DNA from 4 places in the Peribacillus sp. NPDC097295 genome. Region 1 is predicted to be linked to each of the others. Evidence: riboswitches for the same ligand, from Rfam matches in the RefSeq annotation. Region 1 holds a riboswitch; each other region holds the start of a gene.
What was found. A riboswitch is a leader RNA that binds a small molecule or an ion and turns the genes downstream of it on or off. The one in region 1 is predicted to bind cobalamin.
Positions count from the first base shown of each region.

Region 2: another riboswitch for cobalamin. It lies ahead of ACIQXN_RS03875 (ABC transporter substrate-binding protein); the one in region 1 lies ahead of ACIQXN_RS07365 (hypothetical protein).
Region 3: another riboswitch for cobalamin. It lies ahead of metE (5-methyltetrahydropteroyltriglutamate--homocysteine S-methyltransferase); the one in region 1 lies ahead of ACIQXN_RS07365 (hypothetical protein).
Region 4: another riboswitch for cobalamin. It lies ahead of mmgD (citrate synthase); the one in region 1 lies ahead of ACIQXN_RS07365 (hypothetical protein).

Region 1 is NZ_JBIWCW010000003.1:216,213-222,391, forward strand. Features, by position in the region: gene ACIQXN_RS07360 (MBL fold metallo-hydrolase) at 279-1,070, shown strand; cobalamin riboswitch at 1,175-1,371, shown strand; gene ACIQXN_RS07365 (hypothetical protein) at 1,608-1,823, shown strand; gene ACIQXN_RS07370 (hypothetical protein) at 1,856-2,047, opposite strand; gene ACIQXN_RS07375 (YheE family protein) at 2,114-2,317, opposite strand; gene ACIQXN_RS07380 (YheC/YheD family endospore coat-associated protein) at 2,378-3,574, opposite strand; gene ACIQXN_RS07385 (YheC/YheD family endospore coat-associated protein) at 3,571-4,938, opposite strand; gene ACIQXN_RS07390 (YheC/YheD family endospore coat-associated protein) at 4,942-6,015, opposite strand; gene ACIQXN_RS07395 (YheC/YheD family endospore coat-associated protein) at 6,045-6,179, opposite strand, start outside.
Region 2 is NZ_JBIWCW010000002.1:127,609-133,787, reverse strand. Features, by position in the region: gene ACIQXN_RS03885 (heme ABC transporter ATP-binding protein) at 1-608, opposite strand, end outside; gene ACIQXN_RS03880 (FecCD family ABC transporter permease) at 614-1,624, opposite strand; gene ACIQXN_RS03875 (ABC transporter substrate-binding protein) at 1,632-2,597, opposite strand; cobalamin riboswitch at 2,790-2,970, opposite strand; gene ACIQXN_RS03870 (ABC transporter ATP-binding protein) at 3,116-3,961, opposite strand; gene ACIQXN_RS03865 (FecCD family ABC transporter permease) at 3,958-4,956, opposite strand; gene ACIQXN_RS03860 (ABC transporter substrate-binding protein) at 4,971-6,101, opposite strand; gene ACIQXN_RS03855 (hypothetical protein) at 6,114-6,179, opposite strand, start outside.
Region 3 is NZ_JBIWCW010000005.1:3,163-9,341, reverse strand. Features, by position in the region: gene ACIQXN_RS10795 (ABC transporter permease) at 1-387, shown strand, start outside; gene ACIQXN_RS10790 (acyl-CoA thioesterase) at 427-903, opposite strand; gene metE (5-methyltetrahydropteroyltriglutamate--homocysteine S-methyltransferase) at 908-3,202, opposite strand; cobalamin riboswitch at 3,343-3,536, opposite strand; gene ACIQXN_RS10780 (potassium channel family protein) at 3,823-4,245, shown strand; gene bcp (thioredoxin-dependent thiol peroxidase) at 4,308-4,778, shown strand; gene ACIQXN_RS10770 (aminopeptidase) at 4,790-5,899, shown strand; gene ACIQXN_RS10765 (D-2-hydroxyacid dehydrogenase) at 6,046-6,179, shown strand, end outside.
Region 4 is NZ_JBIWCW010000006.1:57,497-63,675, forward strand. Features, by position in the region: partial or broken gene ACIQXN_RS12410 (hypothetical protein) at 1-317, opposite strand, end outside; gene prpB (methylisocitrate lyase) at 716-1,624, opposite strand; gene prpD (2-methylcitrate dehydratase) at 1,638-3,074, opposite strand; gene mmgD (citrate synthase) at 3,166-4,293, opposite strand; cobalamin riboswitch at 4,548-4,747, opposite strand; gene ACIQXN_RS12430 (NupC/NupG family nucleoside CNT transporter) at 5,206-6,179, opposite strand, start outside.

The DNA of each region.
Region 1 (6,179 bases):
TATACTTTTTTAATATAATATATATTATTTATAAAATACAGTAATGTCAATTGTTTTTGCCATCTTAGAATAATTATGGAAATAACAAATATCGGTAAAATTGGAGAGGTGTTTAGTTGGAATGCTCCTTTTCGTCATAAGCCCTGTATAGTTGTGCTTCTCGGAAATGTTTCTGAAGTAGATGATAATTGCTTGAAAAAAGTATAAAGGGATAATACATTTATTGTAAGGTAAATAAAAGAAAAAGGATATTGGACTATTGAAAGGGGTGGAAAGTCATGCTGAAAATGAAAACGATAAATGATGTGGTTTGCGTCCAAGGAATACCGGAGGGCAACAAATCGGGGATGAGTGTGAACATGTTTTTAACAGATGGCCTGCTAATCGATACGGGTGCCCAAATTCTGTTGCAGGAATTGCTTCCATTCTTTGAATCCGCTGATTTCGATTTGGTTGCGTTGACGCATTATCATGAGGACCACACCGGAGGGGCAGCGTGGATACAGGGACATAGGAACGTTCCAATCTATATTCATCCGATGTCCCTTGATGTATGTGCGAAAGATGCTGAATATCCAGATTATCGCAGAGCCTTTTGGGGGAATAGAGACGCTTTCAAGGCAGAGCCGTTAGGTAGCGTAGTCCATTCACGCACTCAAACATGGGAGCCAATCTTTACGCCAGGGCATGCAAGGGACCATATGGTCTACCTGAATCATAGCAATGGCATGCTGTTTTCGGGAGACCTGTATGTTACGCCGAAGACGAAGCTCATATTAAGGGAAGAATCTGTCCCGTTGATCATCGATTCCATCAGAAGATTGCTTCAGTATGATTTTCATGAGGTTTTTTGCTGCCACGCGGGGTATGTACCGAATGGAAAGGAAATGTTCAAAAAGAAGCTTGATTATTTGGAAAATCTGCAGGGAGAAATATTGCTTTTGCATGGTCAGGGCTTGGAGGTCCATGAAATTCAGCAAAGCGTATTGCCGAACCGATATCCGCTTATCGAGATATCTGGACATGAATGGGACTCGGAGCATATTATCACCTCGATATTAAAGGGATAGGAGTTGCCTTCGGGGTAGCCCGATAGATAGGGATTCGGTAACAAGGGCAATACAGGAGCCACATTGTAATCGGGGTAAAAATTTGATACAGTTAAATGGAAAATAGTATACGCCTAGAAACGGGTGCAGATAGAGTCTTGTTTATCTGCTTAAAAGGGAAGACGGTTAAAATCCGGCGCTGTCCCGCAACTGTAAATGAGAGCGATTCGAGTAAGGCCACTGTCTTTTAGTGATGAAAGATGGGAAGGTTCGAAAAGCGATGATCATGAGCCAGGAGACCTGCCTGTTTTTAGCACAACATCAAAAACCTACGAGGATAGGGGGTGTTAAGTGCGAAAAATTAGCAAGAACATGCTTTCATTTTTTAAATGGAAAGGACATGTTCATCTTTGTTATGTTTCGTTTGCACTCTAACAACTTCTAATGGAGAAGTTGTTTTTTATTTTGTAAAAGTCCATATGAGGACAATTTAAGGGAAATCCTGTTTAGCCAATCGGTTTTTTTCAGGACACAGCTATCTATAGGGGGGGCATTTGAGTGTTTGGTACAGTTGAGCATTTTACGGACTATTTAAAAGCGCAAATCATGCGTAATCTTTCGGCAGAAAAAACGGTTTCTTTATATGATTGCCGTGCAAAGTTGATTGAAGAAATTAAGGTTCAAGCAGAGAGCATAAATAAGAAAGAATATGAAGAAAATCTTGAAAAAGCATATAACCAAGTTAATCTGGAAATGTTCGGACTTCAAGAGTAAGAAAGAGCCACCCAAAAGGGAAGCTCCAAATTTTACGGTTTATTTATATTTGGTTTGGTTTCATCATAAAAGTCATGAGCATGTTCGATGTTCAGGGTGTCCGCAGCTTCATATACATTACCGCCTGCGAGTCCTTCATTGATATAACGATCGACATCGAGGAAAACGGAGTCCTTGCCGTCATACTCGGTATCCTTCAAAAAGGTGACCTTTTGTTTATCCAAATGAAATCCCTCCTCGGCTTTTTTTATATTGTTGCCAAAGAGGGTCTTTTTATTCTGCATGGAAAGTCATTCGTAGACGTGGTATACCATTAAATCATGGATCATGCTCTTAAGCTTTTCTTCATCTGATTTTGCAGGCGGATTGGAGATCCACTCGATGGATCCGTCTTTATGATAGAGGGCTTGAACCGCCAGCTTATTAAAGTAAAAGGTAAGTTTCCATCCCGGTAAATTCTTGTGAAGTGGCTTCCATTGAAAGTGTGTAATCATATGTATAACCTCCATATAGCTGTTTCTCATTTCATTATAATGGAAAACGGTGGATGGAGGTTATTTTATTATTTGATTTGGAAAAGTTAGTTCAATGAAAAGGTTTTTTAAATGCAAAAGGCGATTCGCTTCGATTTCTTCTTCGTCAAATTGCATCGGCTTCGAATTCACTTCATAAATGAAGAGAGTTCCGGAAGTATCTTCACCGATGTCGATGGAGAATTCCCCAAGAAATCCAAACTTCCTTGAAAGGATGATTCCGCATCTTTGAGCTATATCCGCTAACTTCCGATTCAACTTCCTCGTTTGCAGGTGCTGATAAGGAAAGAGCTTCCCGCCCCTTGGTGTATGGGTCGTGATTTCCTGGGTCTGTGACATCCTCACACCTTTGCCGGTCACTTTATAAAACCCATTTTCATAATGGACAAGGATCCGGTAATCATATCGGTGACCATTCAGTTTTTTGGGAATAACCGCTCGTTGGGCCAGGTACCCTCTTTTCAGGAGTGACGCTTTATTTGTATCCCAAAATGCCGAGAAATCAGGATATGATTCAATATGTTTCAGGCTTGAAAATTGAAGAGTGCCATCCGGTTTCTCGAGCAGTGTGTAAATTCCCTTGCCTTGGCTACCTTTGCATGGTTTCAAGTAAATATGTTTGTGAAAATGAAAAAAGTCCGATAGTTGCGTTGGTTCTGATAGGTCAATTGTCGACGGAAGATGGCGGGCTAGAGATCCGTCCTCCGTCAATGCTTCGTACATCAAATATTTATCCAAAAAACAGGGATTGAATAAATGAATACGATGCCCTTTGAAAAAGGAGATGAGCTGTTGAAAGCCTGGTGACGCTTCGCCCCCCCTTTTAGGAATGCGGTTATAAACGATATCGGGCAGTGGAACCGTCACTTCATTCCACGAGCTTGTTGCCGAAGAAAACAGGAAGCCTTTCATGGGGTCAGAAAGCAGGGACTCACTCGTGAATACATAGGCCAATATCCCATAATCCGACAAATAGAGAGATAAGTTTTGAAAAAGCGTCAAGTTTCCCCCAATACCCGATTCCTTTTTTGGGTCAAGGGAGGTCAATATCCCGACGACAAGCACCCGGTTTCCCGGGAACAGGGTGATGGGTACGAGTGTCTGTTGATGATGATCTTCCTTAAAAGCAATTTCCTCATTCGCCACTCCGGCATAAAGATGGATATTTTCTTGGTTATGGCTCCATTTTTCAGAAGTAACATCGTAAAAAATATTCATTTCTGCATACCGATTGATTGCGTAATCGTTTGTTCGGTGAGATAAATCGCATAATCGAGACTTAGCTTCCTGGTTAAAAGTTCAAATTCCTTTAGCTTCGGGTGTGAGAAGATGGAACGGCCGGGCTTCGAATTGGCTTCAAACATCCATACTTGCCCTTTTTTGTCCAAACCGAGGTCGAACCCGATTTCCCCAATGATGCCATCCAGATGTTCCTCAATGCTCTCACTTAATATCAAAGCAGCTTCTGATAACTTTTCCTCGACTTTTTTTGCTTCCTCGTCATCTCCGTAAAGTTCCGCAAGCGTTTTAATGACTCCACCGCTTTTAATATGGGTCGTCACGCTACCGGCCCCGGAAATTTTTGCGGCGATGGCCGTTACTTGCCATACCCCGTTGCTGTCCTTGTTCGTATGGACCCTGAAATCCACTGGACGGTTAGAAGATTTGATTAACGGGATGCCTTGCTGGACAATCAGGTTTTCAAGTGGCCGATTGTGAAAGACATGTTTAAGGATGGCTTCAAGTGTGGAGAACTTTTGTAGTTTATTTTCCTGTGCCTCGTTTTTATATCGGCAATAATAGACGTCTTCATGTTTATCGTAAAGAACTTGATGAATGCCTAAGCCAAGGCTACCATGAATGGGTTTAATATAGACTTGACGGTAATGCGAGAGAAGCGTCTCAACGACAGATAATGATTGAAAGGGATAAGTTTCAGGTAGGAAAGGCAGGGCCCGATCATCCGCATTCAACCGTTCATATACATCCCATTTATTGAAGAAACCGGGATTGTACCAGGGGATCTTATATTCCTTTTGGAACTTTTGTTTCACTGCCTTTGGACCGTCCCGGTTTTCCGTCAACCGGTTCGGTAGCCGATCATATACGACATTGGGGAAAGGGAATTCATTGATTTGCCAATTCTCTTTTTCGTATACATATCCTTTAATCGTTTCTTGGTCCCAATTGATGACATTTTCACCGAAAATAAAGGGGATACAGCCCGTGGTCTGACTTAGAGAGAGCAATTTGGAAAAAAAGACCGAGCGTTCGCCGAGTGGCTTGTTGGAAATGCCGGTGAAGCCCGATGAAAAGATTCCGATGAGCGGTCCGATGTGAAGGCTCTTGCCGTATATAAATAGATGAAGGGGGGTATCAAGTTCATTGAACATCAATGAATCTGCAAGCTTATTTGACAGCACGATCGATTGGTTGGTCGCTGGGTTCGGCTTTACGGTGGCAGGGCATGAATGCTGACCGAAATAGATTAATTCGATATCATCCAATTTCCCAAGGTCAGAAGGATAATAAAGGACTTGACCCGGAATATTGGAAATCTCTGCAGGATAGGTCTTTCTCACGATTTATTCACCTGCTTTCAAAAGATGTTCAGCTAGATATTTGCTATATCTGAATGGAGCTTGATAGATCTCTTTCATGGACTCTGGTTGAAGTGTTTGCACGATTTTCCTACCGGGCTTTGAGTTGATATCCAAAATCCAAATTTGCCCTTTCTTATCGATGCCAAGGTCCACTCCAAGTTCGAATAGCCTGTGAAAAGCTGCTTCGGTTTCCGCCGGGAGAGTCCGAAGGATATGCTGAATCGTTTGTTCGACGATTATGGGAATTGCCTCGGGGCTTTTTTTGGTGAAGGCTTCAAGTGTGAGGGCCTCCCCGCCAGTGGTTAGGTTGGAGGTAATATGGTCCGGTTTCCCAAGACGGACTCCGCGTCCCCGTTCCAACCATTGGTTCTTTTCGTTTTTTTGAAGCAGGATCCGTAAATCAAAAGGTTCATTTTTCTGGGTGCTCAATTCTAAATAAGGCTGGCACAAATAACTATAGCGGGTTAAAAGATGTTGCAACCATTTTTTCAGTTGTGATTTTGATTCGAATTGGCGGTCGTATTTCATCCCTTTTTTGGTCGTGGAAACAGTGGTGGCACCTTCCTTTGTTTTGGTAAGAAGGTAAATGCCAAGTCCGCCAGAACCAAACTCGGGCTTAATGATGATTTTTTCCAAGCGCTCCAAGTGGTCGATAATTTCGTCGGATGTCGTCACCCGCACCGTTTCCGGAAAAAAAGCCTGAAGCAGGGGATGGGTTTTCAATGTTTGATAAACGTCCCATTTACCAGGAAGGCCCAAACCAATGAAGTTCGAGTTTTCTTTTAACCAATTTATTTTCTCGCGTATTTCATTGTTTTCACGTGATAAACCATGGAAACAGCGGTCATATACAAAATCAGGGAGATTGAATGAAGCCGCACGCCAGATTTCTTTCTCTCCATCAAAACGCTCGCCTTTGATTTTCTTCGACTCGATGTCAACATTCTCCGGCACGAACTTACAAACATTCATATCGAGTGATTTAGCCGTCTTGGCCAGTTCGGTAAAATATTGATGTTCTTGCGTATCTTTCGTGGACATTAGCCCTATCAGCACGTTCCAGCAACTCCTTTTATCGATGGTCTTCACTCACTAAGCGCAAGCATGAATTCTATGATGGACTTTACAGATGGACGAAAAGTTTCATAGTTGCCTTGAAATTTTTTCGAAGGCTTCGAATTCACTTCAATCACCCAAGGGTGTTTATCCATATCAAGTGC
Region 2 (6,179 bases), on a different contig from region 1:
CCTGCCAAGTTTAAATCGTGAAAAATCGAAATGACGGTTAACTGTTGCTCTTTAGCCATTTTCTTCATTAAATCGAGAAGCTCTTTTTGATAGGAAAGATCCAGATGATTCGTCGGTTCATCCAGAAAAAGGATTTCCGGTTCCTGAGCAAGGGCCTGCGCCAATAAAACACGCTGCCTTTCTCCGCCTGAAAGCCGTTCAAATTGCATTTCCTGAAATTCCATCACTCCCGTTTGCTTCATCACGCGTTGGACAATCTCTTCGTCTTCTGCCGTCCAACTATGAAACCAACCTCTTTGATGGGCATATCGCCCAAGGGAAACGGTCTCTTTTACTGTATAGGAAAAAGCTAACGAGGAATGTTGCGGCAGGACAGCGATGACCTGCGCCAATTGTTTGGCCGAATATTCCTGTATGTCTTTCCCCTTAATTCCGATCGTTCCCGCCTTATATTCAAGGATACCGCTAAGCATGCCCAATAACGTCGTTTTCCCACTTCCATTTGGTCCCAAAATACCGAATAGCTCCCCCTTGTTTACATCAAACGAGACAGAGTCCAAAACAGCTTTATTGTCATATCCTCCTGTTAACCCTTTCACTTCAAGCATGCTATTTACCCTTCTCTCCGTCTCTTTAATAAAATAAATGCGAACGCCGGTGCACCAATCAGTGAGGTGATTACACCTATCGGCAACTCTGATGGTGCAATGATCGTTCGAGCCACCAGGTCAGCCAATATTAAAAAGCCGCTTCCCACAATCATTGATAACGGCAGAAGGTGCTTATGGTCAGGACCCCAAATCCGGCGGACCAAATGAGGGATGACCAACCCTACAAAGCCAATCGTCCCTGAAACGGCAACGGCCGCCCCAGTCAGTATCGAACCGGCTACCAGGATCAGCATTTTTCTCCGTTGGACATTCACGCCTAAGTGCCTCGCACGCTCTTCCCCAAATGTCATCGCATTCAGTTCGTGGGTGTTCATCATCAAAATCAGCGAACCGACGATGAAAAATGGCAATATAATCGCAATATAATTCCAACCGCGCATAGAGACGCTTCCCATCAGCCAGCTGATGATTTGCCTTAATTCCTCACCCGTCAATGCAATCATCAACGAGATGAAGGCACTTAGAAACGAGCTGAAAATGATACCGGTTAAAATAATCGTTTCCACCTTCATCGATCGATCCATTTTTCTGGCGAAGGTCAGTACGCAAAAAATCGTAATCAATGAAAATAGAACGCTTAATGTAGGCAATGTATAGAGGCCAAAAAACGGCAATGAAATATTTAAGAACAACGTTAACACGGCACCAAGAGAAGCGCCTGAGGAGATTCCCAATGTGTAGGGATCAGCCAGTGGATTCCGGAGCAACCCTTGAAACGCTGCCCCTGCAATTGCAAGCGATGCTCCAACCAAACCTGCAAGCAACACCCTCGGCAGGCGTATGTTCATCACGATATTCGTCAAGGTCTCATCTGGTTCTACGGCAATGGGCAAATGAAGAACTTCTGTGCCGATGATTTGTAAGAGCATCGGTACCGGTACTGATACCGAGCCTATCGAGATCCCAATTACCATCGAGATAATCAAAAACGATAGAGCAAATATATAGGCCATTGCCCGTTTAGTTGTCAAATACGTTCGGATAGACTGATTTGGCAAGTTCCTCTACTCCCTCTATAAGCCTTGGACCGGATCGAGTGACAAGATCCGAATGAACATCGAAGACCTCTCCATTCTTAACTGCCTTGATGTCTTCCCATCCACTTCGTCCCGTGACTTCTTTGACTGGGTTTCCTGTGTAATACCCATAGGTTGTAATGATGACATCCGGATTGGCCGCAATCAATGACTCTTCATCAAGTTTTACCCATCCATCCAATTCTCCCGATACATTATCCGCTGAGATGATGCCCAGCATTTCGTCCATGAAAGTGTTTTTCCCCGTCGTATAAATTTCTGGTGACGGTGAAACTTCCACTAACACGCTTTTTCTTTCCTCATCCTTTATGGCCTTGGCTTTTACTTTGATCTTTTCTAGCTTGTTCTGCATCGTCGCAACGATTTCCTTTGCTTTATCAAGTTCCCCCGTTGCCTTCCCAATCATCTCCAAAGACGTATATACATCTTTAAAACTTTGAGCATCGTTTACGGTAAGTACCGGAATTCCAGCATCCTTAAGCTGCTGGATACCTTCTTTGGAATTATGAGCACTCTCGTGAGCAAGAACGATATCCGGCTGTAAGGATACAATCATCTCGGTGTCTATTTCCATTCCGCCAACTTTTTGGATGTCTTTCGTTTCTTCCGGGTAATTATCATTCTCGGAAACTCCAATAAGTTTCTCCCCTAACCCAAGGGCGAAGACCGCTTCGGTATTACTCGGGATTAATGAAATGATTTTTTCCGGCTTCTGCTCGATGGCGACCTTTTCACCAACTGCATCTTGTAAAGTAAGTGGGAAGCTTTGATTTTCAGCTTGATTTGTCGACTGCTTCTCTTTTGTTCCTTCCTTAGATGTATCGTTGCAGCCAATCAGCATACTGATCGTCAATCCAACCACAAGGATGAAACTATATATCTTCCTCATTTTAAAACCCCCATCATAATTGCGTTTCTTTATCGTTTTAAAAGCAAAGGTCAATCAATTAACTCTCTACATATGGTTTGTAATTTTCCAAGGCATACAAAAAAGCATCCCCCATCAAAACGGAAGATGCTTGTATGGCATTAAACATACGGACGCATAGCTCTGCCACACACCTCCCTATCCGCGTAGGTAACTGGTGTACGAATTTTGGCAGGTCTCCTGGCTCATGGTCATTGTTAACGGCGCCTTCCCATACGTTCGTTCATACAGTGGCATTCGTCCGTTTACTCCCATTTACAGTGGCGCGACCGCGTTGGTATTTCACCAACTTCCCTTTCAAGTCTTTTCAGACACCAAATCGTTCATAGGTATATCATTTCACTGCCTCTCATTATACACTATTTCTGAAACCGTATTATATGATATTTCAGATTACTTTCAAATCGCATTCATTAACATTCTGTAACTCTCGAACGCAAAAGAAGGCAACCAATCAGTTTGGCTGCCTTCTTTTGCGATTAAAAGTTATTAAAACGACAAGTACTTTGATCACGTAAAAGACCTAGATCTTTCGGCACCATCGTTTCGATCAAAAAGTCATCTTCTTCCTCGTAAATGATTTTCTTCATTTCGATTCCGAAATACTCCTTCATCCGGGCTTCCGTCATCACTTCGCGGACTTCGCCATACACCACACGCTTTTCCTTTGCAGTCATTAAAACATGGTCAGCCAAGTAGAATGCGTGGTTCGGATAATGCGTGTTGATGATACAAGAAATGTTCTTCTCTTTCGATAACCGCTTTAGTGTCTGTAAAATCACGATTTGTTTTTGAATATCAAGATGCGACTCCGGTTCATCAAGAATCAATACATCCGGCTCCGACACAAGCGTCCGAGCAATCAAGGCCAGTTGCAGTTCCCCACCACTGACGGAATTACAGGACTTTTTGGCAAGGTGAGCAATGCCAACCATTTCAAGAGCAGCGATGGCAGCCTCCCGATCCTTTGCAGAAGGCTGGGATAGCGTACTGATATAAGGCGCCCTTCCCATAATGACAAGCTCTTCCAAAGTAAACCCGAAAACCATTTTATGTGCCTGAGGAACATAACCGATTCGTTTCCAGATCGTTTTGCGTGATAACGCAGTAAGCGGTTTTCCGTCGATGAGCGTTTGACCTTTTTTCCAATCCAGAAGGCCGGTGATGCACTTCAGCATCGTGGTTTTACCCGCACCGTTCGGACCAAGAATCGCCATGATCTCTCCGTCATTCAACGAAAAGTCAATGTCGGTCTGGTAAAGGAAAGGAGCTTTCTCTCTTTTTTTAGCATAGAAAAAATTCCCTCCCTGCACCTCGATTTTCATGACCACCCACCTCCTGTCTTTCTAAGTAGAATCGCAAAGAATGGTGCGCCGATAATGGCTGTCAATATCGATAGCGGAATTTCCGTAGCGGTTACAGAACGAGCCAGATTATCGATCAGGAGTAAATAGGCGCCACCAATCGATAGGGATACCGGTAATACAAGTTGATTGTTGTTCCCGACGAGCATTCTTGCCACATGAGGGATAATCAATCCTACCCAGCCGATGATACCGGCTATCGCTACAGATGAAGCGGTAATTAACGTCGCACCAAGAATGACCGTCCACTTCAATCTAGTAACCGGGATACCTAGCGATTTTGCTTCATCCTCAGGTAAGGTCAGTAAATTGATTCTCCAGCGTAGTGAATACAAAATCAAGATGCCGACAAGGATGATCGGGCCACCGACATATAAATCCTTGTATGTCGCAGTACCAAGGCTCCCCATTAACCAATAGGTGATTGCTGGAAGTTTTTCCTCAGGGTCGGCGACAAACTTAATTAACGATATCAACGCTTGGAAAAGGGCGGAGGTGACAACCCCAGCCAAAACAAGCATGAAGACCGGTGAATCTTTTTTGCCGCTGATTATGAACGTGAAAACGATGGCAGCTAAACCACAGCCAAGTGCCAAGACTTGTGATGCGAAGCCATGTCCCATCAATAAGATCCCAAGAGAAGCACCGAATCCAGCACCTGCAGACACTCCTAGGATATCAGGACTGACCAAGGGATTACCGAACATCCCTTGGAAAGAGGCCCCTGCAATGGATAGGCCGGCACCGATTAACAGGGCCAATAAAATACGCGGCAGGCGAATTTGAAGGACCACTGTTTCTTCCATCTGTGTCCATGTTGGTTCAATTGGAAACACGGTTGAAAGCAATATTTTAATTTGAGTCCCGACATCCATCCCGTAGCGCCCTATGCTTAAAGACAGAAGAACCATCCCTATGGGCAAGAGCCAGAAGAAAATCATTTTCCATTTTTTCATGTACTATCCCTACTTTACTGTTTAGCGGCATTTGAAGATGGGTGAAGAATCTTCTCAACTTGCTCTTTTGTTACATCATAATTGTAGAAATCCGCATAATACTCCGTGATTTCTTCTTTAATATCATAATCAAATAGCTCTGGGTAATTTTTCTGTGCCATCCATTTTAACATGAGGGGCGCATCACCATTTGGTGGGAACCATCTATAAATACCAAGCGGAATCTTATATACCTTCCCTTTTTGGACTGCACTCACCTGACTCCAGTCTTGCCCGTTCACCTTATTGTCGAGTAGATCTTCAGGCTGTGTTGTCGTGAAGTTCGTAATATAGATGATGTCCGGGTTCCATTTGTAGATTTGTTCCATGTTCACTTCTTTCATTCCTGTAACTTCTTTCGCGGCAATATCGTAAGCCCCAGTAGCTTTAAGCCATTGGCTACTGAAGAAATTATTGCCGCCGACGATGATATTCTTATCGCTGTGCTGATGCAGGATCAAGGCTCTTGGCTTGTCTTTTTCTTTTATGCCATCCAATTTCTTATTTAGTTCAGCTTGTACAGCTTTTCCATTTTCCATGAACTTGTCCGCTCTTTCGGTCGTGCCCGTGATTTCTCCGGTCAATTTCAACCAACTATTAAAGGTGGCTAATGGTTCGGCCGCTGCTGCATCGATTGGGTTGAGTGCTACAACGGAAACGCCCGCATCCTCTAATTTATCGATGGTTTTTTGGTCCTGTGCTTTTTCAAAGTAAAGCTGTGGATTTACTTTCATCAACTCTTCCACATTCACTTCACCATTTTGAATGAAGGATGTATCCGCTTTTAAAATGTCGGGTGACATCTCAGCAAGAATGGAATTTTCTGCAGCATTATACGCATTAGGATGTAATCCGACTACTTCCTTAGTCGAGTTCGTCGCTACATACCAAGTAGAGAAATACGGGAGGATGCCACCGACCACGATGCGTTCCACATCAGCTGGAACCGTTACATCACGGCCGAGCTGATCTTGAATGACTTTTTCCTCTGCTGTCGTCTGTTTTTCCGAAGTATCGCCTTTTGTATCATCCTCAGAGTTCCCACATCCTGTAATCAAAGCGGCCATCGCAGTGGTTGCCGCTAACATTGCCCATTTGTTCTTCATGATACTTCCTCCTTATTCTTCTCTAAGCCACTTAGCCATGCCATGTAAAAATGGTTTGGATTGGTCAATGAATCCAAG
Region 3 (6,179 bases), on a different contig from region 1:
TCGTTAAGCTTGGAGCTTGCTTGGTACGACCCGATTCTCTTTGTGTTGTTTGCGATTGGTGGTGCATTGGCGTATGCAGCCATTTTCGTGGCGATTGCAAGCATCGGGTTCTGGTCTGATGCCAAAACGTCCATCATGCCGATGATGTATAACATCGGGAACTACGGCCGCTACCCGGTTGATATCTATAACAAGGTTATCCGTTTCGTTCTGACATGGGTGTTGCCATTTGCCTTTGTCGGTGTGTATCCGGCTTCCTATTTTCTTAGAAAAGAAGAGTGGTATGCCTATGCATTTGCCACACCTGTCATAGGGGTCGTCTTTTTCATGATCTCGATCTTCATTTGGAATCAGGGTGTGAAAAGGTACCGCGGAGCAGGAAACTAAAAAAATCCCTTCAACAATTTTGTTGAGGGGATTTTTTGCTTATATGCGTTTGTTTTTTCTTTCGAAATATCTAACTTGTGCTTGGACGTACTGCCGTTTTTCTTCTTCTGTTTCCGGATAAACCTGTGGAACCGGTACGGGCTTTCCATCTTCGTCTATAGCAAGCATCGTTAAAAAGGCACGGGCGGTAAGTTGTTTTTCACCAGTCAATAGGTTCGCCCGTTCCACTTTTACGAAAACCTCCATCGATGTCCGATGGGCACAGGTAACATAGGCTTCCAAGTTAATCGCATCCCCCGTCTTAATGGGGGCCAGAAAGTCAAAGGAGTCGCTTGAGGCGGTCACGACCGGTTTCCGGCAGTGGCGCATCGCAGCAATACAGGCGATCTTATCCACGTATGCCATCACTTTACCGCCAAAGATGGTATTGTGATGGTTCGTATCGAGTGGAAAAACAAGATCCGTTAAAAAAGTCCGTGACTGCTGAATAGGAATCGTCGTTATAGGATCAGTCATTTTCCTATGGGACCAATAGCTTATTCCGGACTATTGTTGCAGCTTCAACCATATTTTTCAGAGAAGCAACGGTTTCAGGAACAGCCCTTGTTTTCAGGCCACAGTCAGGATTGATCCAAAATTGATCTTTATCCAGCACCTTGATACCGCGTTCAATCATATCGACCATTTCTTCCACTGCAGGAACGCGAGGGCTATGAATGTCATACACACCAAGACCGATTCCTTTTTCATATGTTTTTTCCTCGAAAGCGGAAGCGAGCTCCCCATGGCTTCGAGAAGTTTCGATGGAAATCACATCAGCGTCCAGGGAAGAGATGACATCCATGAAGCTGTTGAAATCACAATAGCACATATGAGTGTGAATTTGTGTTGTGTCTTCGACGCTCGAAGTGGAAATCAAAAATGAATGGACCGCCCAGTTTAAGTATTCATCACGGTCGCTTTTTTTCAATGGAAGGCCTTCACGCAGGGCTGGTTCATCGACTTGGATCATTTTGATCCCTGCTGATTCCAATGCCTCTACTTCTTGTTTCAAGGCCAATGCCAATTGATAGCAGATATTTTCCCGTGAAATATCGTCACGGACGAACGACCAGTTCAGAATCGTAACGGGACCGGTCAGCATTCCCTTCACCGTTTTTTTAGTCAAGGCTTGTGCATACACACTTTCTTTGACCGTCATCGGATCGATGAAATGGACATCGCCATAGATCACGGGAGGCTTTACACAGCGGGAGCCATAAGACTGAACCCATCCTTTTTCAAGAAAGACGAATCCACCCAGCTTATGACCGAAGAACTCGACCATATCCGTTCGTTCGAACTCCCCGTGCACAAGGACATCCAAGCCGATTTCTTCCTGGATATCAATCCATCTGCCAATCTCCTCGTTCACGAATGCTTCATATTGATCAGATGTCCATTCACCGCGTTTGAATTTCCCGCGGGCCTGTTTAACTTCCGCGGTCTGCGGAAAGCTTCCAATTGTAGTGGTTGGAAGGAAAGGCAGGTTGAAATACTCCTGTTGTTTTTGATAGCGCTGTTTAAATGGCAGGGTACGGCCATGGGTTTGCAGCTTCGACTGTTCAACAGCGGATTGCACGTCTTTATGGTTTCTGGCCTTTGAATTCTTTAAGGTCTGCCATGCAGCTTTGTTTGCCGCCACCTTTTCTTCGATTGATTCTAGACCTTCGTTGTTCCCTCTGACCAAAAGCGTGATTTCTTCTAGTTTCTCATCAGCAAAGGCAAGGGCTTCTTTCACATCGCTAGCTAGTTCTGTCTCGTTTCGAACCGTCACTGGAACATGTAGCAGGGAGCAGGAAGGTTGAAGCCAAATTCGATCTTCGGCTACGTGTTTCGTAATGGACCCGACCAACTCGATTTTTTTCGTCAAGTCAGAAAGCCAAATATTTTTCCCGTCAATCACACCGGCCCCAAGTATTTTATCTTGCGGGAAACCGACTGTTTGAAGATTGCTGAGATTTTTTCCTTTGTCATGGACCAAATCAAGGCCAATTCCTTGAACGGGCAAGTCGATCACTTCTTGGTAGTGCTCTACAGCATCAAAGTATGTTTGCAGCATGATGTTCAAGTTGGGTGCAGCTTCATTCAATTTTTCATACAGGTATGTAACAGTTTTCATTTCGTCTTTGGAAAGGGAAGAAACAAGGGAAGGTTCATCGATCTGCACCCACTTCACGCCTTCTTGTTCCAGCTCTCGCAAAATTTTTGTGTATAAAGGCAACAAGCTCAGGATGATGGCCGGAAGATCTTTTTTATCATAGCCTTTTGACAAAGAAATGAATGTGTAAGGTCCGACTATAACCGGTTTCGTATCGATTCCTAGTTTTTCCTTGGCTTCGCGGTAAGCGGCAAGCGGCTTGTTTTCTGTCAACGTAAGCTGAGACTGTTTTAACTCTGGAACGATATAGTGATAATTTGTATTGAACCATTTCGTCATTTCGGAAGCGACTTCATCCTTGTTCCCACGGGCCATTGAATAATAAACGGAAAGGGGGACACTGCCACCTTTATAAGCCGAATATCGCTCAGGCACCAGGCCGAACATGACGGACATATCGAGCATTTGATCATATAACGTAAAGTCGTTGACCGGGATGATATTGATGCCTTGATCCTTTTGTTTCTGCAAATTGCCTAAACGGATCGCTTCCAATTGCGACGTGAATTCCGTTTCGTTTAATGTTCCAGCCCAATATGCCTCTAATGTACGTTTCCATTCACGATCCTCACCGATTCGTGGGTACCCTATATTACTACTTTTCAACACATCCATCTCCTTTTAATGAAATATCAACAAAAAAAGCACCCCTAACCGTCAAAAGAGAAAGTTAGAAATGCTTAAAATAAAGGGGCACGAAAATACCCCTTATCCTTATAAGGTCCCTAACACTTCCCTATCTCCCGTAGGTTAAAACAGTGTTGTCGAAATAGGCAGGTCTCCTGGCTCAAGGAATCTAACTTAGCGGCTAAAGCCTTCCCAATCATAAAGATCAGTGGCAACAAACATAGCCCTAACATTCCCATTACAGTGGCGGGACCGCGCCGGAATTACACCGGACTTCCCTTTTCATCCTAAAAAATTAGGAACCTATCTCCACATATTAAATTCAAAAAAACTCGTCCATATAAAAAACAGATAGTAAATTCTAATAATATAAAATATTATAAAAATTTAACCCATCTTAGCATACCCCAATTGTATGGGTCAACAAGGAAAAAGTCGGGAAATGGGGTCTGACCCCCACCGCATATCGTCAAAACGCCTGCTGCATCTACGTATTTTTCGATCTGAAGTGTTTGGGAAATAGGGTCTGCCCCCCTAAACCGAGCATATATTGACTCGTTTAAGAGTATGTATAGGGGGAGTGGGCTGTTTTGAAATGAGGCGTAGGGATGACCTTTTATATTTTGATTGTGGGGATTATCTTTTGCATGGTGATGAGCATTCGGACCTTATTTCTTTCTGAGTCGGAGGCAAAGAAGTTTTCTCTTGAAGATATGCTCTGGCTCGGCAATTTATATGCGACATTATTAGTTGGTTTTGCACTGATTTATTTATTATACGAGCTTCAGAATCATTCGGTGATTCTTGATATGGGCAATCGGTTGGATGGGACCTTTTCTGAGCAGCTGAAGACATCCTTCTATTTTAGTGCGATGACAATGTTCTCGGTTGGATACGGGGATATCTCGCCAATCGGGATTGGCCGGATGATCGCGACAATCCAAGCATTCATTGGCTACACGCTTCCGGCCGCCTTTGTGATAAGGGCCGTAATCGATTTCGAGCAGAAGGAAAAGAACAAGAAGAAATGAAAGTTGTGTTTCTTTCGATTATTGGGTACGCTTACCATAATGAAAGAAATGGAGGGGTTAGAATGACACTTAACATTGGAGAAAAAGCACCTGATTTTCAACTGCCAGCAAACAACGGAGAACAAGTTTCCCTATCACAATTCAGTGGTAAACACGTTGTATTATATTTTTACCCAAAAGACATGACACCCGGTTGTACAACGGAAGCGTGTGATTTCCGTGACCATAATGAGCAATTCGAAGAGCTCGATGCTGTCATCATCGGGATTAGCCCGGATCCGGCAGCGCGACATGAAAAATTCATTGAAAAACATGGGCTGCCTTTCCTGTTGCTTGCGGATGAAAAGCAGGAAGTTGCTGAATTATACGGCGTATGGAAATTGAAAAAGAACTTCGGTAAGGAATACATGGGCATCGAGCGTTCGACTTTCCTGATTGATAAGGAAGGGAAGATCGTGAAAGAATGGCGTAAAGTCAAAGTGAAGGGCCACGTCGAAGAAGCGTTAGAAACTCTTCGCGACTTAGAAAAATAAGGTACAGGCTAATGAAGGATGAGCGACTGACCAAACTTGCGGAGCGGCTGATTCATCATTCATTGAGATTGCAGGCGAAAGAGAGGGTCTTGATCCGTGGACCTGTAGCCGCAAAAGCTCTAATGAAGGAACTGATTGATGAAGCCTATAGAATGGGTGCCTATCCTTATGCGGAACTCGAAGATGATGAAATCACCAGTCATCTCCTTAGAGGGAATGTTAAGGAGCAGCTCGATACCTTATCGGAGTGGAATTATAAGAAATACGAAGACGTAGATGCCCTCATCATCGTGTCCGGTGACGGTAGCGAGGGGAGAGGGGCGATTGTGCCTCCGGAAAGATATCATCTTCAAGAGGCGGCCATGAAAACGTCCACGATGTTTTTCGTCAATAATCGGCGCTGGGTCCTGCTGAATTTTCCGACCATCGGTTCTGCAAAAAAAGCCGGCATGAGCTTTGAACAATATGAAGATTTCTTGTTAAACGTTTGCACACTGGATTATCGCAAGATGGAAAGGGCCATGAAAGTGTTGAAGGAATGGATGGAGCGGACTGATCAAGTCCGAATCCTTTCGCCGGGGACCGACCTCACTTTTTCGATAAAAAATATGCCTGCCGTCATTTGCGCGGGAAATCATAACCTGCCAGACGGAGAAGTATTCACGGCACCTCTGAAAGATAGTGTCAATGGAACGATATCCTTCAACACGTCTTCTGCCTATCAAGGCAATGTCTTTCAGGACATCACACTCTCGTTTCAAGAGGGGAGAATCATGAAAGCGACTTCCAATCAATCGGACAAAATGAACAGGCTACTCGATGGGGATGAAGGATCCCGTTATATCGGGGAATTCGCAATGGGTGTCAACCCGTATATTCTGGAACCTATGGGCGATATCCTCTTTGACGAGAAGATTAGCGGGAGCCTTCACCTTGCAGCGGGTCAATCCTATCAAGAAGCCGATAATGGGAACCAATCTTCTTCACATTGGGACATGGTCTTGATCCAGCGCCCAGAATATGGAGGCGGGGACATCTACTTTGATGATATACTGATACGTAAGGACGGTTTATTTGTACCGTCGGAATTATGCCATTTAAACCCTGATCACTTAAAATAAAAGCCCTTTTTAATAGGGAGAGGCGTTTGTCCAACTCAAAAAGAGGACCCCTGAATATGATTAATTAAGGGAATACCTCCTCATGAAAAGTTGCGCGGGACATAAAGTGCCCGTGTTTTTTTATGTAAAAAAAAGGAGAGATAGTGATGTTAATACTTTCAACAATCATTCCAAAAGAAGACATTCAAACGAAGATGACCCGTACTTTCCCAAATCTTACATTCCATTACCAAGAAACATGGACCGATGAAAAACTTCAAGAAGCTGAAGTTCTTATTAC
Region 4 (6,179 bases), on a different contig from region 1:
GTGTTTTTTCAGGTATTTCAATTTGGTCAATATCAAAATTAGTGATTTTCAGGGTTATCGTATTTTCTCGCTTATCCGCTTCTTCCCCACCCATCAACTATACAGTTCAAAAAAATCACCTTCTTCAAGGTAGCTGTCCATAATTTCACATAGTGCAATCAGCTTTTCTTTCGATTCAGCACTATTTTTTTGTTCACATATTCCGTAATCTCAATCACCAAATTGCTTGATACTTCATAAACATAGGATGTAGGAAATTGATGGACCTTTACATTTAGTCGGTCATACTTATCTGAGAAACAATTGCCAATTATAATTAATTTATCTCAATCCTCATCACTAAGTGGTATCTCTACATTACACCCGATATAACTTGCTAAACTCATTTTCACTCTCTCCTTTTCACTTCTGACTATTTTCACTAGCCCATTCTTTTAGTTGAAAGGCATCCTAAAAAATCATATCACCCAAAAAAATACCCCTTTAACAACACTTACGAAAATTGCCTTTTAAAAAAGGTTTGGAATTAAACTGCAAACCCTTGTAAAAGTCTCCTGTTAAAAAAGTAAGGAGCTGTCTCATAAGACCTTATTAAACAAAATAACGCAAAAGTGAAGAGGCAGAAATGTAGTTAAATCAACATTTCTGCCTCTTCACTTTTAATCAATTCGGGCTAAATTACCCCTTTCGGGACAGCCCCATTAGCATCTTTTATCTATTGTTCTTTAGTTAAAACCGTTTTAGCGATATCTTTATCTAAGCCTTCAAAATCATGATAAGCAATTGTCTCATATAACTCGCTACGAGTTTGCATATCTGACAAGGATTCCTTTTGTGTGCCCTGATTCTTGATTTGTTCAAACACTCGCTCATAGGCTTTTGCCGCTACACGAAGAGAAGATACAGGATAAATCACCATCTGGTAACCCATGTCATAAAATTCTTCTGCTGTATAATATGGCGTTTTCCCAAATTCGGTCATATTGGCCAACAATGGCACATCAATTCGTTGGGCAAAGTGTCGGAACTCTTCTTCTGATTGCAGTGCTTCCGGAAATATGGCGTCCGCTCCAGCTTCGACATAGGCATGCACTCTTTCAATGGCAGCTTCGACTCCTTCTACTGCCCGTGCATCCGTCCGCGCCACGATAATGAGTGAAGGTGCAACCTGTTTAATTGCCTTGATTTTTTGCTGCATCTCTTCTGTAGATACAAGCTTTTTACCATTTAAATGACCACATTTCTTCGGGAGGTCTTGGTCTTCTATTTGGACGGCTGCTATTCCTACTTCTTGCATTTCTCTAGCCGTACGGGCCACATTCAGCACCCCACCAAATCCTGTATCGATATCCACTAGTATCGGCAAATCTGTAGCACGGACAATATCTCTTGCACGTTCCGCCACTTCTCCAGAAGATACAATACCTAAATCGGGTAAACCTCGGCTCGCTGTATAAGCGGCCCCAGATAAATATAGGGCATGGAAGCCTGATTCCTTAGCTATGAGCCCTGCCATTGCATCATGCGTACCTGGAATTTGTAAAATGCCTGATGCTTGTATTAATTGCAAGAAACGTTCTGCCAGTTCTTCCTGTGATGATTGTTTATTTACTATCCAAGCCACTGATAAGCCCCCCTTAGATTAAAAATAAATTCACAAATTCGTTTACTTTTAAATTGGATAATACCTTTTGGTTTAAACATGCTTCTTGAATTTTCTTTTGTTGTTTTTGTGAATAATGGGTACTAATGTTATCAGTGAATTTCTTAATAACCTTTGGAAACGCTTCTTCTCTTCTAAAACGATGACCAAGAGGATATTCACATTCCACAAGTTCCGAAACCGTTCCATCTCGATAATGGATTTGTACAGCATTAGCGATTGAGCGCTTGTTCGGATCAAGGTAATCCGTAGTATATTGTTTATTTTCCACTACCACCATTTTATCCCTCAGCTGATCAATTCTTATATCTCTGGCCGCTTCGTCTTCGTAATGGTCTGCCGTAATATTTCCATAAATTAAACCAACAGCAGTGATATATTGAATACAATGATCACGGTCCGCAGGATTGTTTAATGGTCCTGTTTTATCGATGATACGAATAGCTGATTCATGTGTTGTGATGGTGATCTTTTCTATTTCATTCAAACGGTTTTTAACTTCATCGTGCAATTCCACTGCACACTCGGCAGCTGTTTGCGCATGAAATTCAGCTGGGAAGGATACCTTGAATAACACATTCTCCATTACATACGAATCTAATGAACGAGCAAGCTTCAGTTCTTGTTTATTGAACAAAACATCTTGAAAGCCCCATCCTGGTGCTGAAAGAGCTGTCGGATATCCCATTTCTCCTTTAACAGCCATTAAGGCTAAATGAACACCCCGGCTTGTTGCATCCCCAGCAGCCCATGATTTACGAGACCCTGTATTTGGTGCATGACGATATGTACGGAGACTGGAGTTATCAATCCATGCATTGGATATGGCATGAATAATCTCTTCTCTAGTACCTCCAAGAGCTTTTGTAACAACAGCCGTCGTCGCTACTTTTACGAATAAAACATGATCAAGCCCCACTCGATTCAAACTATTTTCTAATGCTAATACACCCTGAATTTCATGTGCTTTAATCATCATTTCAAGAACATCCTGCACAGTTAGTGCTTGTCTTCCCTCCGCAATATTCACTTGGCTTAAATAATCCGCTGTTGCAAGAATACCTCCTAAATTATCAGATGGATGTCCCCATTCGGCAGCTAACCACGTATCGTTATAGTCCAACCATCGAATCATACAGCCAATATTAAATGCTCCTTTGACTGGATCCAGTACATATGAAGTACCTGGAACACGTGTGCCATTTGGTACTACTGTCCCTGGGACGACCGGTCCTAATAATTTGGTGCATTCTGGATATTGAAGCGCTAAAATTCCGCAGCCAATTGTATCAAGTAACACATAACGGGCAGTCTCGTACGCCTCTGTACTAGTAATCTCTTTATCTAACACATAATCTGCAATTGTCTCTAATAATACATCCGTCTGATTAATTCCATTCACCTTTAACATTTTTTCATTCCCTTTCTATACAAAGTCATTTATTATTAGAAATGGTCGTTGGTCAGAACGACCATTCGGCGAGCTGATAACTTACATTTTTTTAATTGGTTAAAATAGTGTGGTTACGACGCTCGCCTATATAATTTACACGCGGCCTAAAAAGTCGGTTGTTTGCATGTTGTTCAACCACATGAGCGCATAATCCTACTGTTCTAGCACTAAAGAAAATCGGTGTATAGATTTCAATTGGTAGACCTAGCATGTAATAGACAGGTGCCGCATAATAATCTAAATTCGGGTAAAGACCTTTCTCTCTTACCATGACATCTTCACCAGCTTCGCACATTCTATAAAGGAGATCATCTCCTTTATTGTCGCAAAGTTGTTTTAACGCTTTTTTCATGATAAGCGCTCTTGGATCCATCTTCTTCATATAGACACGATGACCAAAGCCCATTATCTTTTCTTTATTTGCTAATTTCTTTCCAAGCAACTGTTCGAACTTTTCAACTGTTCCAGCTTCTAAAAGCATGTACATGACCGCTTCATTTGCTCCACCATGTAAATTGCCTTTCAACGAAGCAACAGCTCCTGTTAACGCACCATACAAATCGGATTGTGTAGAAGCAATTACCCGAGCTGTAAACGTAGAATTTGGCATTTCATGTTCGCTATACAATAATAAAGATTGGTCGAAAACCTTTTCTTCCAGTTCTGTTGGCACTTTACCAGTAATCATGTAATAGAAATTTGCACTGTATGATAAAAGTTTATTTGGAAGAACAACCTCTTGCTTATTCAACACTCTATAACTATTTGCCACAATATTGGGAACTTTCGCCAATAGTTTGTAAGCGCGTTCTTTATTGGCCGTAGTTGAACGATCATCAAGCTGCTGTTCATAGCCGGCTAATGCGGAAATCCCTGTTCTTAACGCGTCCATAGGATGTGTTTTCTCTGGTAATAGTTTAAAAATCTTTAAAATATCAGTCGGTATTTCATATTCTTCCTTCAATTTATTCTCTAGGTACGCTTTTTCCTCTGAGGTTGGAAGATTATCATTTAGTAACAGATTCACAATATCTAAATATTCTGCATGATCAGCCAATTTAATTAAATCGTATCCTGCGATTACAATTTCACTTTGAACCGTATCAAGGAATGAGAGTCTCGTTTCTGACGCTATAATTCCATCCAGCCCAGGTGAGTAGTTTTCTTGTATCGACATTTTTACTCCTCCTATCCAAATTAACTCTTAATTGAAAGCGGTAACATTTTACCTCGATGATTGATACATACTTTTAAATCTCTTTTCACCCATCAGGAATAGCCTAACTGTCCTTAGATAAAATTGGGTCATAAAAAAACAACTTCCATTGGAAGTTGTTAATTAACGAATCGTTACCTAAATAAACATGATAATTCACAGTAATTATTCATGCCAAGTAATCCGCAATTAACACCTCCTATCCTCGTAGGTAATTGATGCATGATTATTCGGCAGGTCTCCTGGCTTATGATCATCACTTTTCGAACCTTCCCGTTTCTATAAGCATAGAATCAGTGGTATTTTTCGAATCGCTCCCAAATACAGTTGCGGGACAGCATCGGAATCAAACCGATTTCCCTTTTAAGCAAATAAAGTGAATCATTTTATTCGCACCAAATAATTAACATATTTAATTTTCTACTTAAATATACCAAATATTTTAAATATTTACAATTTAATATTTAAATTCCAAATAGGTCTTTCCATGCATTTTAGAAATATTTTGTATTAAAGTAGTAAAATATGTTGTTTAATCAGAAAATTCTGCATTTTAAATATTTATTTTAGCGTTTTATCTCATGCTCTGAAAAATGCTGGATGGACACCTTAAATCATTTGTACCCTTTTGATATACGCTAATGCTACGATTATTTCACTTCTATTGGACAAACAAGAGGCTGTCTCATAAGTCCCTTTTTTGAGTAAAATAACGCAAAATTGAAGAGGCAGAAGTGTTGTTAAATCAACATATCTGCCTCTCTTTATTTATTTAATTTAAGCTTAACTACCCTTTTTGGGACAGCCTCTTGTTTTACGTCTCAATATCATTATATTTACGTTTTCTAGTAAAACAGTTTTATACCCATATCGTTACCAAACAAACAAGCCAACAATCATGGCACTGAGCATGGAGACTGCCATTCCACTAAGCAAAAGCTTCCAAACATTCCTTCCGATGATGCTTGATCTTTCCTCGTCAAGAATGGAATTGAATGTTCCATAAATCATGCCGACCGTACTGAAATTTGCAAATGAAGTGAGGTACGTCACTGCAACAGCGACTGTATGTGGTGCCATACCGCTTATCTGATTCTTCAAATCCAGCAGGGCCACGAATTCATTGGTGGCGAGCTTGATACCCATTAATTGAGCAACATACATCGTATCTTCCCAGTTTAATCCAAACAAGAAAGCGAATGGACTAAAAATAACCGAGAAAATCTTCTGTATCGTCAACCCATCTACTGCAAGTCCTAATATACCATTCAGACTGGCAGTCAACGCGACATACCCGATTACCATGGCCATGATGACGATGACCATTTTGACTCCAACCAGCATACTGTTTGAAATCGTTGAAAAGAAGTCTTTACGTTCCTCTTTTGTTGGGATATACACGACATCGTCCTCTTTACTGACAGTAACGGGATTCAACATATTGGCAATCAGCAAGGCATTTAAACAGTTTAAGGGAATGGCTACGAACACAAACTCTGCCGGTACCATGGATAAATACGCACCGATGATGGAACCACTTATACTACTCATACTCATAATTCCGAATGTAAGCAAACGTTGGTCTTTTAAAGAAACAAGTTGCATCCGTATTACGGCGAGAGCTTCAGTGTTTCCGAGAAACATCATCTGGATAGAAAAGAAGCTTTCCAGTTTCGGTAAACCCGACACTTTTGAAATAAGCCAACCGACTTTATCTATAATCCAAGTCAGGATGCCGAAATACGAGAGAATATCAAAAAACGTAATGATAAAGATGATTGGCATTAAGGCACTGAAAAAGAAATCCACTTGTTCATTGGCCATAACAGAAGGGAATACGAAAGAAA